2 regions of the Longicatena sp. genome follow, and region 2 is predicted to be linked to the other one. Evidence: riboswitches for the same ligand, from Rfam matches in the RefSeq annotation. Region 2 holds a riboswitch; the other holds the start of a gene.
What was found. Region 2 has a riboswitch for ZMP and ZTP ahead of AC1VS3_RS07125 (phosphoribosylaminoimidazolecarboxamide formyltransferase). Riboswitches for the same ligand answer to the same signal wherever they lie in the genome.
Positions count from the first base shown of each region.

Region 1: linked by a shared signal. The riboswitch ahead of pflB (formate C-acetyltransferase) and the one ahead of AC1VS3_RS07125 (phosphoribosylaminoimidazolecarboxamide formyltransferase) in region 2 are both predicted to bind ZMP and ZTP.

Region 1 is NZ_CEVYEL010000008.1:22,818-29,855, reverse strand. Features, by position in the region: gene AC1VS3_RS02795 (ATP-binding cassette domain-containing protein) at 152-2,611, opposite strand; gene pflA (pyruvate formate-lyase-activating protein) at 2,833-3,588, opposite strand; gene pflB (formate C-acetyltransferase) at 3,651-5,906, opposite strand; ZMP/ZTP riboswitch at 6,034-6,115, opposite strand; gene AC1VS3_RS02780 (short-chain dehydrogenase) at 6,437-6,706, opposite strand.
Region 2 is NZ_CEVYEL010000025.1:15,290-22,327, forward strand. Features, by position in the region: gene AC1VS3_RS07115 (ABC transporter permease) at 1-483, shown strand, start outside; gene AC1VS3_RS07120 (extracellular solute-binding protein) at 480-2,375, shown strand; ZMP/ZTP riboswitch at 2,522-2,601, shown strand; gene AC1VS3_RS07125 (phosphoribosylaminoimidazolecarboxamide formyltransferase) at 2,654-3,826, shown strand; gene AC1VS3_RS07130 (CHAP domain-containing protein) at 4,004-7,038, shown strand, end outside.

The DNA.
Region 1 (7,038 bases), on a different contig from region 2:
GCAACCATAACAAACATTATGTAACGTATCGCATACATTGCGCGTATATCCTATTTTATCAACGTAAAGTATCGTATTTTTCTTAACCGTGTTCTTTCATTCAAATCCTACACTTCATCAAGAAAGTGATACGGCGCAGACATTAGTCTTCCTAATCCTTTATAAACCTTTTTAAATATGGTGCAATAACACTTTCATTTTGATGTAAGAGTGCTAATGGACTTCCTTGAGCAATCAACTGTCCGCCATGAACGCCGCCTTGAGGTCCTAACTCAATAAGATAATCACAAGCTGCTAATAGTTGCTCATTATGCTCAATCACCAGAATGCTGTGTCCTTCTTCTACCAATTCCTGCAATAACTTAATAAAGTTTTCCACATCCTGCATATGCAGACCTACGGTTGGCTCACCTAAAAGATATAGATTATGTTTCCCTTTGGTTTGCAAAAGCTCTCTTGCCAGCTTCAAACGTTGCGCTTCTCCTTGGGATAACGTGGTTAAAGATTGATTCAGCTTTACATACCCTAGCCCGATATGCTCTAACAGTCGCAAGATTTTCTGTATTTCTTTTTCCTCTTTAAAAACAGTTATCGCCTCTTCTACACTGAGCTGTAAAACCTCATGAATCGAATATCCATGATAGGTTACGCGTAATACTTGTTCCTGAAACTGTTTGCCATGACATTGCGGACAAATAACCTCCTGATCTTGAAAAAACAACATATGGCTTTTTATCGTTCCCATGCCTTCACAATGCTCACAACGTCCTTTTTTTGAATTAAAGGAAAAATAAGCATCTGTGAATCCCAATGCTTTTGCTTGCTTAGTTTTGGCATACACCTTGCGTAAAGGGTTGGCAAGATTGGTGAATGTGGCAATATTGCTGCGTTTCATACGTATCGGTGGTTGTTGGTCGATACAAATCATTTGATCAAACTGCGCTAAACCTTCTACACGATTTACTTCTGTTTGCTTGTTCCCCTTTGCCAATACATCAAATACAAGCGTAGATTTTCCAGATCCAGAAACACCGCATATTCCACAGAGCAAATGTATTGGCAATTGCACATCCACATGTTGCAGATTATGTCGGCAGGCATTTGTGATTTGGATATATGATGATGGTTTTCGATATGCATGTACTTTCCTGGTAAGATGTTGCATGGCATAGGCAGTAGCACTATTCTTACATTTCAATACTTCCGCAAAACTTCCTTGCGCCACAATTTGCCCACCGTGAATCCCCGCTTTAGGACCGATATCAACAAGATGATCCACTTGTTGTAATACACCTGCATCATGTTCAATCACAAGTACGGTATTCCCTAAATCACGCATATCCTTTAAAATCTCTACGATGCCATCGGTATCTTTCGGATGCAGTCCAATCGTTGGTTCATCTAAAATATATAATAAACCAGACATTGTTGCATCTAACAGCGATGCTAAGTGTAAACGCTGTGCTTCGCCATTGGATAGACTTATCATACTGCGATTCAACGTTAAATAACTTAAGCCTAATTTTTGTATACGTCGAAGCTTTGTTTCCATATCCAAAAGATAAACATCGCAAAGCGCATGTTCATTTTGTGTTAGTGATGCTCGTACAGCTTGCAGCCAACAAGCTATTTCTTCCAATGTCAGATTTACAATTTCCGGTAAACGTTTGTCAAGAACCGTAATTGCTCTGGATGCTTCCTTTAAACGTTCCCCCTGACAGCTTGGACACACAGAACGTTTATAACAAGCCTCAAGACTGGTTGGTACTCCTTCATGCTCTTTTAATTTTCTCCATAAATAAGGGAATACTCCTTCAAAATGTATAGCTGTTGTTTCCCTGTTTGTTTCATCCTTAACATACGATAAAAATTTTTCATCCTCACTGCCATATACAAGTAAACGATATGCCGCTTCTTCATATTGTGCAACCGCTGCTTTTAAATCTTGTTTGATACCATAATATGCCAATGCATTTGCATATTGACTTATCATATACGATTGATAGCGATGCTTCCAAAAAGTCACTGGACCCTGTGATAAGCTTAGATCAGCATGCAACACCTGTACAAGATCGATTTCCCAGACACTGCCCATGCCCTCACAATCCTTACAGGCGCCTTCTCTGGTATTAAAGGAAAAGTCTGTATGCATCAATTTTTGTACTTTCTCATGACAATGAGGACAATATTGATATGTCATATATTCATCCTCTATGCGTATCGTTTCTTCTGCACAGACGCTGTTTTTATAAAGCTGATGACAATTCGGACATTCTCGAACACCTAGTTTTTCATACAGCATACGCAGATCCGTGTATAGATTTGTCGCTGTTCCCACACTAGAGCGCGGATTGTGATTACCGCTTTGAGCATTTACACATACAGCAGCACATGCATGTTGAATCCTTTCCACAGCTGGTTTTTGTATGCCTTGCATACCTAAAGCTTCTAAATATTGTCGTTGACACTCGTTGAATAAAACATCAAGGGCTAATGTTGATTTTCCAGAACCGGAAACTCCGGTAACAGCAATTAATTTATTCTTAGGAAGACGTAAAGAAACATCCTTTAGATTCCCTTGATTGGCATGCTCAATGATGATCTCATCCATGATATCCACTTCCTTAACTTTACATGTGATTTCATTTTAGCTTACTTTTTGCTATCTGTATACTTTCGATAATATTTTCAATGGTATCATCCTAACATTATCTTCTTCAAGTACATAAAAAAGTAATAAAATGTTGTTAACATAAACAATATAAAAATAAAGAAATAGCCATCTTATAGAAAATATTCTCCAGTAAGAATGGCTATCTCTTTTGTATCTGGTTACATGTTTTTATAGTCTTGATAATCTGCGGTATGCAGCAATGTATTTGCTCGCTCTATCGTTTCCTTATCTGGAGGTTCAATGCCCTCTAAAGGGTACTCCATGCCAAGCTCTTTCCATTTGTAAGCACCGAGTGTATGATATGGCAATACCTCAAAACGTTTGACATTATGCAATGTCTTCACAAATGCATCCAAACATTTCAGATCTTCTTCATCATCACTGCGCTGTGGGACTAAGACATGACGAATCCAAACCGGTTTATTGATGCTTGAAAGATAACGTGCCATATCTAAGATATTATCGTTGCCCCAGCCGGTTAACTGCTGATGTTTCGCTTGATTGATATGCTTGATATCCAGCAATACAAGATCCGTATACTGCATCAGCTCTTGAAACTTAGAAAAGAAAGGTTCTTCTCTAGTAAAAGGATTGCCGCAGGTATCAATTACGGTATGTACGCCTTTTTGTTTCGCCAATTTAAAAAGTTCCAATAAGAAATCAATCTGTAACAACGGTTCTCCCCCACTCACCGTAATCCCACCTGAATGCTTCCAGTAAGGTTTATAGCGCAAAGCTTTCCGCAAGACTTCTTCTGCGGTTTCACTGCCTTCCTTGATTTTCCAGGTATCCGCATTATGACAAAACTGACAGCGCATGCGACATCCCTGCAAAAAGATTACATAACGTACTCCTGGCCCATCTACCGAACCAAAGGTTTCAATTGAGTGAATGGCGCCTTTTCCATTTTCCATATGCATATCCTCCATAAAGAAAGGTCTGCAGTCAAACGACTTAAAACAGACCTCCTTCTTTTTTATAAATGATCGTGGCAAGTTCTGGAGATTACATCCAACTGCTGTTCACGTGTTAAGTCGATAAACTTCACGGCATATCCGGATACACGAATCGTAAAGTTTGCGTACTCTTCTTTTTCTGGGTGTTCCATAGCATCCTTTAATTTTTCAATACCGAACACATTCACATTCAGATGATGTGCTCCCTGATCAAAGTAGCCATCTAAGACATTTACCAGATTGTCGATACGTTCTTTTTCATCATGACCTAAGGCATTTGGGTTGATTGTCTGGGTATTACTGATACCATCCAATGCATATTCATATGGCAGTTTTGCCACAGAGTTTAAAGATGCCAATAAGCCATTCTGTTCTGCACCATAAGCAGGGTTAGCACCTGGAGATAATGGTTCTCCGGCTTTTCTTCCATCTGGTAATGCACCGGTCGCTTTACCATATACGACATTAGAAGTAATTGTCAGGATAGAAGTTGTTGGTTCTGAATTACGATATGTGTGACGTTTTTCGATTTTTTCCATAAACGTCTTTAACAGCCATACAGCGATTTCATCTGCACGCTCATCATCATTACCATAACGAGGGAAATCTCCTTCGATCTCATAATCGACAACTAAGCCATCTTCATCACGAACCGTTTTTACTTTCGCATATTTGATAGCACTTAAAGAGTCTACAACATGCGAGAAACCGGCGATACCTGTCGCAAAGGTACGACGTACATCGGTATCGATCAATGCCATTTGGCTTGCTTCATAGTAATATTTATCATGCATATACTGAATCAGATTCAGGATGTTGACATAAAGATCTGCCAGCCATTCCATCATATTGTCATATTTATGCATAACTTCATCATAATCTAAGTATTCACTGGTAATACCGCGATATTCTGGCCCTACCTGTGTTTTTGTCTTTTCATCAACACCACCATTGATTGCATACAATAAACATTTTGCTAAGTTTGCACGCGCACCAAAGAACTGCATTTCCTTACCTGTCTGCGTAGCAGATACACAGCAGCATACAGCATAGTCATCGCCCCAAACCGGACGCATAACATCATCATTTTCATACTGCACAGAGCTTGTATCAATGGAAATCTTTGCAGAATAATCCTTGAAGCTTTGTGGCAGCTTGCTGGAATATAAAACCGTTAAGTTTGGTTCCGGTGCAGGTCCCATGTTTTCCAAGGTATGTAAGAAACGGAAATCAGATTTTGTGACCATGTGACGGCCATCCATACCCAAACCGGCTAAATCTAAGGTAGCCCATACTGGGTCACCGGAGAACAGCTGATTGTAGCTAGGAATACGCGCAAATTTTACCATACGGAATTTCATTGTCATATGATCGATTAATTCCTGTGCTTCTGTTTCTATTAAGATACCTTTGGCCATATCACGTTCAATATAAATATCTAAGAAAGTAGATACACGACCAACGCTCATCGCAGCTCCATTTTGCGTTTTAATGGCAGCCAAGTATCCAAAATACAGCCACTGTACAGCTTCTTTGGCATTTGTTGCAGGACCACTGATATCATAGCCATAGCTTGCAGCCATTTCTTTCATGCCCTTTAAAGCTTTGATCTGTTCTGCCAATTCTTCACGCTGACGAATAATATCATCGCTCATGGTTCCACAGCCACAGTTTGCTTTATCCTTTTGTTTCATGGCAATCAGATAATCAATACCATACAATGCCACACGACGATAATCACCGACGATACGACCACGTCCATAAGTATCCGGTAAGCCGGTTACAATCTTATTACGACGTGCCAAACGCATCTCTGGTGTATAGCAATCAAAGACAGCATCATTGTGTGTCTTATGATATTCATGGAAAATCTCATGTAATTTTTCACTTGGCTCATAGCCATAAGTCGTACATGCCTCTTCACTCATCTTGATTCCGCCATAAGGCATAAAGGCACGTTTTAAAGGTTTATCTGTCTGCAAACCGACAACCTTTTCTAAATCTTTTAATTCGTTTGATATATATCCTGGGCCATAGGATGTCAAGGAAGAAACAATCTCTGTTTCCATATCCAGAACGCCGCCTTTGGCACGTTCTTCTTTTTGTAATTTCTGTAATTCGCCCCATAGCTTGTTTGTAGCTTCGGTTGGTTCTGCTAAGAAAGACTCATCACCATCATAAGGTTTATAGTTGTTCTGGATGAAATCTCTGACATTGACTTCTTCTTTCCAGATACGTCCTTCAAAGCCTTCCCATTCTTTGCGTTCTATGCTCATTTCACATACCTCCTTATTACCGTTTCATTATACGGATTTTTACGTGGATTTGCAATTGAAACGATAGGCTTTTATCGCTTTTGTTGCTATCCCAAAAATAAGAAAAAGAGCCTATACACATCCTGGACTCTTTCGCCCAGACGGTCGGCCCTGCTTTACCATTATACTCCATGTGGTCAATTCCACTTCCGTCAGTCATATAACTGTCTACACTTTATCATGTTCTTTTTGTGCCGTCAAGATATTACATATGTTTTTTTATCATAGAAAGGATGTTTGTTTGCGTTAAACATCATGTGACACCTTTCAACATGTTTTTGCTTCTACTACCAGCCTGTCAGACAACCCATGCTGAATCATTCATATTTGATTCTTTCATAAGAAATTTAATCTTTTCTCGTTAAGTTATCTTTACAAAAAGATTACTATTTTAATGAATTTTTCCCTTTCTGCTAAAATGAAAAAAGATCAGAAAACCATAGGTAATGTCGTCTGATCTCTTCATGATTTGGTAACGGAAACACTGTTTATTAATGAATATAAATAAATTGTCGTGCAATATCATCTGTACGTAATGCATCCATTGTTTTGCATAATTCATAATAAGGCTCATTATCCAAGGATATCATTACACAATCACTGCCACAAGCATAAACCTTTTCAGCTAATCGTAAGGCAGGATCAAACTTCTGATACAATAAGATCATTTCGGCACCATGTCTTGCCAGAATGCGTGTCATGCGCTGTCCCAATGTACTATCCGCATGCGATATGACAACCGTCAATCCTTGTTTCTTCATGAATGCCACCTCCTTCATCAGCAATTCGCCATCATGATGGTTTTCTGCTTCACAGTTTACCTTTTTCTAAAAGAAAAAAGCAAGCGGCTTCACGAAAAATTAAGAAATTCATGACAATTCTCATGGATATCCGTCAATACTATACAACAATGTCAACCGTACCATCTTCATTGTATGTAAACCCTAAAGAAATTATGTTGGTTATAGGATAGCGCAGATAATTATACACTGCTATGTTTTATCCATACCCTTATCCTATCCCTTATTGAAACAACCTATAACACAACATAGCGCATATGAGAATAGTAATCGGCAACTGTTCATGAAAGCAA
Region 2 (7,038 bases):
TTAATCAATCATATCCTAGCATTTTTTGGGCTAGAACCAACAAAATTATTATATACTGATTTCGCCGTTGTCTTAGGTATGGTATATAACTTTATCCCTTTTATGATTTTGCAAATCGAAAGCTCTTTAGCTAAAATGGATAAATCATTATTAGAAGCAGCAAATGATTTGGGGGCAAATCGTTTCCAGCGCTTTAAAAATATTACGTTTCCTTTATCGCTCCCTGGTGTAGTTTCTGGTATCACGCTTGTTTTCTTGCCATCTGTTTCCAGCTTTGTCATTCCCAAGCTGATGGGTGGAGGCGGTTATATGATGATTGGTAATGTCATAGAAAATCAATTCATCACGGTTGGCGAATGGAATTTCGGTAGCGCCATCAGTATGATCATGGCCGTTATCATCATGATCAGTATGTATATCACCCGTCGTCTTGATAAAGGGGATGATACCGTCAGAGCTAGAAAAGGAGGGAATGTACAGTGAACAATAAAAAGTTTTCCCGCCGCTTGATACTCGGACTCATTTTGGTATTTTTCTATTTTCCGATTTTATATATGCTGGTATTTTCCTTTAATGGCAGTCGTTCGCTTACCAGCTTTGATGGCTTTTCTTTGCAATGGTATGAGAAAATGTTCTCTGACCGCAATATGATGGAGGCTATTTACTATACATTGATCACTGCTGTGATTGCGACATTCATCTCTACGATCGTCGGTACGATTACGGCAATTGGTTTATCAAAATCCAAACGCATCGTTCGTGAGGTTGTACAGCAGATTAATGATCTTCCGATTATGAATCCAGAAATTGTTACGGCGGTAGGCTTAATGCTATTTTATGTTTCCATGCATATGGAAAAAGGCTTTTTGACGATGTTATTGGCACATATCGCTTTTTGTACACCTTATGTCATTTTATCCGTCATGCCAAAGCTGAGAAGTCTTGATCCTAATCTGGCAGAGGCTGCCATGGATCTTGGTGCAACACCAGCCAAAGCCATGTGGAAGGTCATTGTCCCTCAAATCATGCCGGGGATTGTTTCCGGTGCTTTAATAGCCTTTACCATGTCCTTTGATGACTTCATCATTTCCTACTTTGTCACAGGCAATGGGGTAAAGAATATATCAACCCTTGTATGGACGATGAGCAAACGTATCAATCCTAGCATCAATTCTTTATCTACCCTAATTGTTATAATGATTACCATTACATTGCTGTTTGTAAATTTAGTACCAATGGTGAAAGAAAAACGTCAAAAACAGGGAAGACCAATTTCTAATAAAGTTTTTGGTATCATCGCTGTATGCTTTACATTAGTCATTGGTTCGGTGTTAGTTGCTTTAAAAGGCGGTGTTGGTTCTTCTTCACCAGAAGATGCCATTGCTAAGTATGGCAGCGATACCTTAAAGGTATATAATTGGGGGGAATATTTAGATCCTGAAGTCAATGCGGCATTTGAAAAGAAATTTGGTGTAAAAATCGTTTATGATACCTTTGATTCAAATGAATTAATGTATACGAAGCTGCAAAGCGGTGAATCTTATGATGTATTAGTACCAAGTGATTACATGATTGAACGTCTGATTCAGGAGAAACAGCTGCAGCCTTTAGATAAATCTATGATTCCTAATCTGAGTAATCTAGCAAAAGGTGTCAAAGGCTTGCAATATGATCCAGATAATACTTACAGTGCGCCATATTTCTGGGGAACGGTTGGTATTGTCTATAATAAGCAGAAAGTTCATAAGACTGATTTGGAAAAAGAAGGCTTCAATATTTTCCATAATACGAAATATAAAGGTCATATCTATATGTATGACTCAGAACGTGATTCCTTTATGATGGCATTAAAAGCCTTAGGCTATTCCATGAATACAAGTGATAAAAAAGAGTTGAAAGATGCTTATGATTGGTTGGTCAAAGCAGTCGATATCATGGATCCGGAAATTGTGACGGATGAAGTTATTGATGCAATGATCAATGGCAATAAAGATATGGCATTAGTGTATAGTGGAGATGCTGCATATATCTTAAGTGAAAATGAAGATATGGACTATTATATGCCAAAGGAAGGAACGAACTTGTGGAGTGATGCCATGGTCATTCCTAAGAATGCTAAAAATCCAAAACTGGCAAATGATTATATCAATTTCCTTTTAGATTATGAAGCAAGTATGAAAAACACACTGTTTGTCGGTTATGCATCCAGCAATGAAGAGGTTTTAGATGAGGCAAGCAGTGAAGGTGGAGAATTTGATGGCAATCATGCATATCTGCCTCGTGTGGGTTATGCGAAAGATGAAATCTTTGAATATAATGCCGATGTGAAGAAAATTATTTCTGATTATTGGACAAAGGTAAAGATTGCAAAATAAAAGAGTTGTGAAATAGGCTTGCTTTATGCGCTATCCGATAGCCGTAATGCTTTAAAACATTATTGTTTATATAGGTGGCACAGGATACACAGATTGTTTGAATAAGCTAAAAAGATTGACGAATTTCTTATTGCATGATAAAGTTTTCATAGTTATATGACTGACGGAAGTGGAATGGACCACAGGGAGTATAATGTTAGATAAGCCGACCGTCTGGGCGTTTGTTGACGTCTGGAAGTGTCGGCTTTTTTCAATTCTTAACGGAAGGGAGTATTATAATGAAAGAAATGGAATTAAAGTATGGTTGTAATCCCAATCAGAAACCTGCTCGTATCTTCATGAAGGAAGGGGAACTTCCTATCACAATATTAAATGGAAATCCTGGATACATCAATTTGTTAGATGCTTTTAACAGCTGGCAATTGGTAAAGGAGTTAAAAGAAGCTACAGGATTGCCAAGTGCGGCTAGCTTTAAACATGTATCACCAGCCGGAGCTGCTGTCTATGTGGCGTTAAACGATGTTGAAAAGCAGATGTATTTTGTGGATGATGTGGAGTTAACACCAATGGCAAGTGCATACATTCGTGCCAGAGGCAGTGACCGTATGTCAAGCTATGGGGATTTTGCGGCTTTAAGTGATGAATGTGACGCTGCTTGTGCAAAGTATTTATCAAAAGAAGTCAGTGATGGTGTTATAGCACCTTCCTTTTCCAAAGAAGCATTAGCAATCTTAAAGAAAAAGAAAAAAGGGAAGTATGTTGTGATTCAGATGGATCCATCTTATGTGCCAGAAGTTATTGAACAAAAGGATGTTTTTGGTATTACTTTTGAACAAGGGCGAAACAATATTAAAATTAGTGATGCTTTATTTACAGAAATTCCTACCCAAAACAAAACGTTGAGCGCTGAGCAAAAACGTGATTTATTAGTAGCTTTGATTACATTAAAATATACACAATCTAATTCCGTATGTTATGTAAAAAATGGTCAGGCTGTGGGAATAGGAGCCGGTCAGCAATCCCGTGTGCATTGTACCCGCTTAGCAGGTAATAAGGCAGATAATTGGTATCTTCGTCAGCATGAAAAAGTATTGACCTTGCCATTTAAAGATGGCATTCGCAGAGCTGATCGTGATAATGCGATTGATGTTTATATTTCTGATGATTATGAAGATTTATTGAATGATGGCATGTGGCAAGAGATGTTTATGGCGAAACCAGAACCCTTTACAAAAGAAGAGAAAAAAGCATGGTTAGCAACCTTACAAAATGTTGCGTTAGGTTCTGATGCGTTCTTCCCATTTGGTGATAACATTGAGCGTGCGCATAAGAGTGGTGTCTCTTGTATCGCACAGGCGGGTGGCTCTATTCGTGATGATCATGTGATTATGACTTGCGATAAATATAATATCGCCATGTGTATGACACATGTGCGTCTGTTCCATCATTAAGTCATTAACCTCAAATAGGCATATGAGCTTATTTGAGGTTTTTTCTTTATATAAATGACACTGATTATGCAATTTTTGTATAAATGCTTGAGGTTGTAATCAAATAGGCTTATATTAAAGGCATACTAATGAGATAGGAATGAGTCCATTTCTTATTTTATTCATGGAGGGAAACAGATGAAAACAAGCAAAAAGACAATTAGAAAAGTATCATTTGCATTACTATCACTTTTTTTATCAATGAGCTTTATTTTTCAAGATAGCAATGTATTATCGAAACTACAGGCTGCTGCCATTTTTTATCCAAGGACATCGGCACCAAGTAAAAGTGATTACCATTATTATTCTGATAATCCTTTTTATCAATCTGGTTATGGTATGCCAAACTGTACAGCTTATGCTTGGGGTAGAGCATATGAAATTTTAGGATATAAACCAAATTTATCAAGAAGTCACGCTTATAATTGGTTTAACGATAATGTAAATAAGGGCGCGTTTAGCTATGGAAACACACCTAAAATTGGTTCAATCATTTGTTGGAATGGTGGTTATGGGCATGTAGCGGTAGTAGAAGCAGTAAATGGAAATACGATGACGATTTCTGAATCAGCCTATGGTGGATTTAACTTTAGAACAAAAACGGATAGTATTACTGAAATTCAGAAAAAAGATCCAGGTTTTCAAGGGTATATCTATTTAGGAAATTTTACTAATGAAAGTATTCCAAATGCTCCAACTCTTAATTTAAGCAATTCTGGCTATCATTACACGATGTCTTGGAATGATGTTGGAGCCAGTGAATATATCGTAAGAATTTATTGTGCAGATGAAGAAATGAAGGTTATAAATGTCGGAAGAAATTTCTCTTATACAATACCTTTATTAGGAAAGAATTATTGGGCAGGAGTTTCCGCTAAAAATAGTGCTGGTGAATCACCATTATCTAATTTGGTGGAGATGATACCTAACGCCTATAATTTGCTAGGTAAAGCGCAAAATCTTGGAGAGCATTTTTATGCGCAAATAGGCTTTTCTAATAACACATATTTGGTGAATGTAAATAACAATGCACAATTAGGAAACATTAATTCTTCTAATCAAGCTATTTATGAGTTTACCAGAACAGCGAATGAGGCATATACCATAAAAGATATGAAAACAGGATTATATTTAGATGTGTATCAGGCTGCTTCAAAAAGTGCTACGAATATGCAGTTCTATTCATACAATCCTGGACCTGCGCAGCGCTTCTTCATACGGAAATTTAATGATGGCTACTCATTACAACCAGAATGTGCTCCTTATATGGCAATGAATGCTTCAGGAGGAAACTTTGAATCTGGAACAAATATTCAGATATATCCAATAGATCTAACATCAGCACATAAGCTTTATATCAAAAAAGGTGAAATAAAAATTCCTGCTGTTGTAAAAGATTATAATGGTAGGTATGATGGCAAGCCACATAGTATAAGTATTGCAAATGTACCAAGTGGTTCTCAGGTGTATTATCGAACAAGTACAAGTAGCGCTTGGTCCTTAAAAAAACCAACGCGAACAAGTGCGGGAACGACCACAATATATTATAAAATAACAAATCCCCTTTATTTTCAAACGCTGAGCGGGGACGCAAAAATTACTATTCAAAAAAATATTCAGAAAGGTTATGCAAAAAGTTATAATGGAACGTATGATGGGAAATCTCATACAATAAGTTTCAATAATGTTGCCAGTGGCTCTAAGATATATTATCGTACGAGTACGAAAGCGAAATGGTCAACAAAGAAAGTAACCCGTACAAGTGCAGGAACGACGACAATTTATTATAAGATTGTAAATAGCAATTGCACAAATACGAAAACGGGAACTGTGAAAATTGTAATTAAAAAGGCATCACAAAAAGGCTATGCAAAAAGTTATTCAGGAACATATAATGGAAAGTCTCACACGATACGTATGAGTAATGTAGCAGCAGGTTCTAAAGTATATTATCGTACCAATAACAGGGCAAAATGGTCTACGAAAAAACCTACTCGCACAAGTGTTGGAACAACGGCGGTGTATTACAAAATAGTGAATAGTAATTGCACAAGGACAAAAACAGGTAGTGCTAAGATTACAATTAAAAAAGCAATACAAAAGGGTAAAGCAAAGGGGTATAGCGGTTCTTATAATGGAAAAGCCCATACGATAAGTTTTCATGATGTAACAGCGGGTACAAAGATATATTATCGTACAAGCACAAGAGCTAGCTGGTCAATGAAGAAACCAACGCGCACATCTATTGGAAAAACGACGGTATATTATAAACTAAGTAATGCAAATTGTACGAAAACGGTTTATGGTACATCTTCTATCACGGTAAAAACAGGTATGCAAAAACCTAGCGTAAAAAGTTATACAGGATATTATGATGGAAAAAATCATTCCATTTCGCTTAGCAATATAGCGAAAAACTCAGTGGTTTATTATCGTACTAGTACGAAAGGGAATTGGACAAAAACGAAACCATATCGTAAATCAATCGGTATTACAACCGTATATTATAAAATCACAAACAAGAATTACGCGACAGTATCTGGCAGCGCGAAAATCGCGATTGAACAAAAAGTGACAGGAATTAAATTAAATACCTCGTTAGTAACCCTTTATACCCCAAACACATATCAATTAAAAGCTTCCATAACACCAGCCAATGCAACAAATAAAAAAGTAACATGGACAACTAGCAACACTAATATTGCAAGCATCAGCTCTTCTGGAATAGTAACGGCCAAAGCAGCTGGTAGTGCAACAATCACCGCAAGAGCAAGTAATGGAAAAACAACCAAATGTACGATTCATGTTAATCAAAATAATGTCTATATAGCAGATGGCACATATGCTTTCACATCACCAGATGCGCGATATGCGTTAACAGCACCAGGTTCGCAAGCTTTTACTAAATTAAATATCCAACCCAATGGGGATTATAATGCGCAATATTGGAATCTACAAAATATTGGCGGTAATGCTTTTATCTTACGAAGTCAACTTGATAATAACAAGGTAGTTGATATCTATCATATCCACTCAGATTATATTACAGCAGCAAGTCAATATGAGACACCTCCAACATATTATGGGCATGTCGAAGGACATGCATATCTGAATCCCTATACAGATCCTATGGCGGATGAGTGGCAAGCGATGAAACTGTATGATGGAACGTA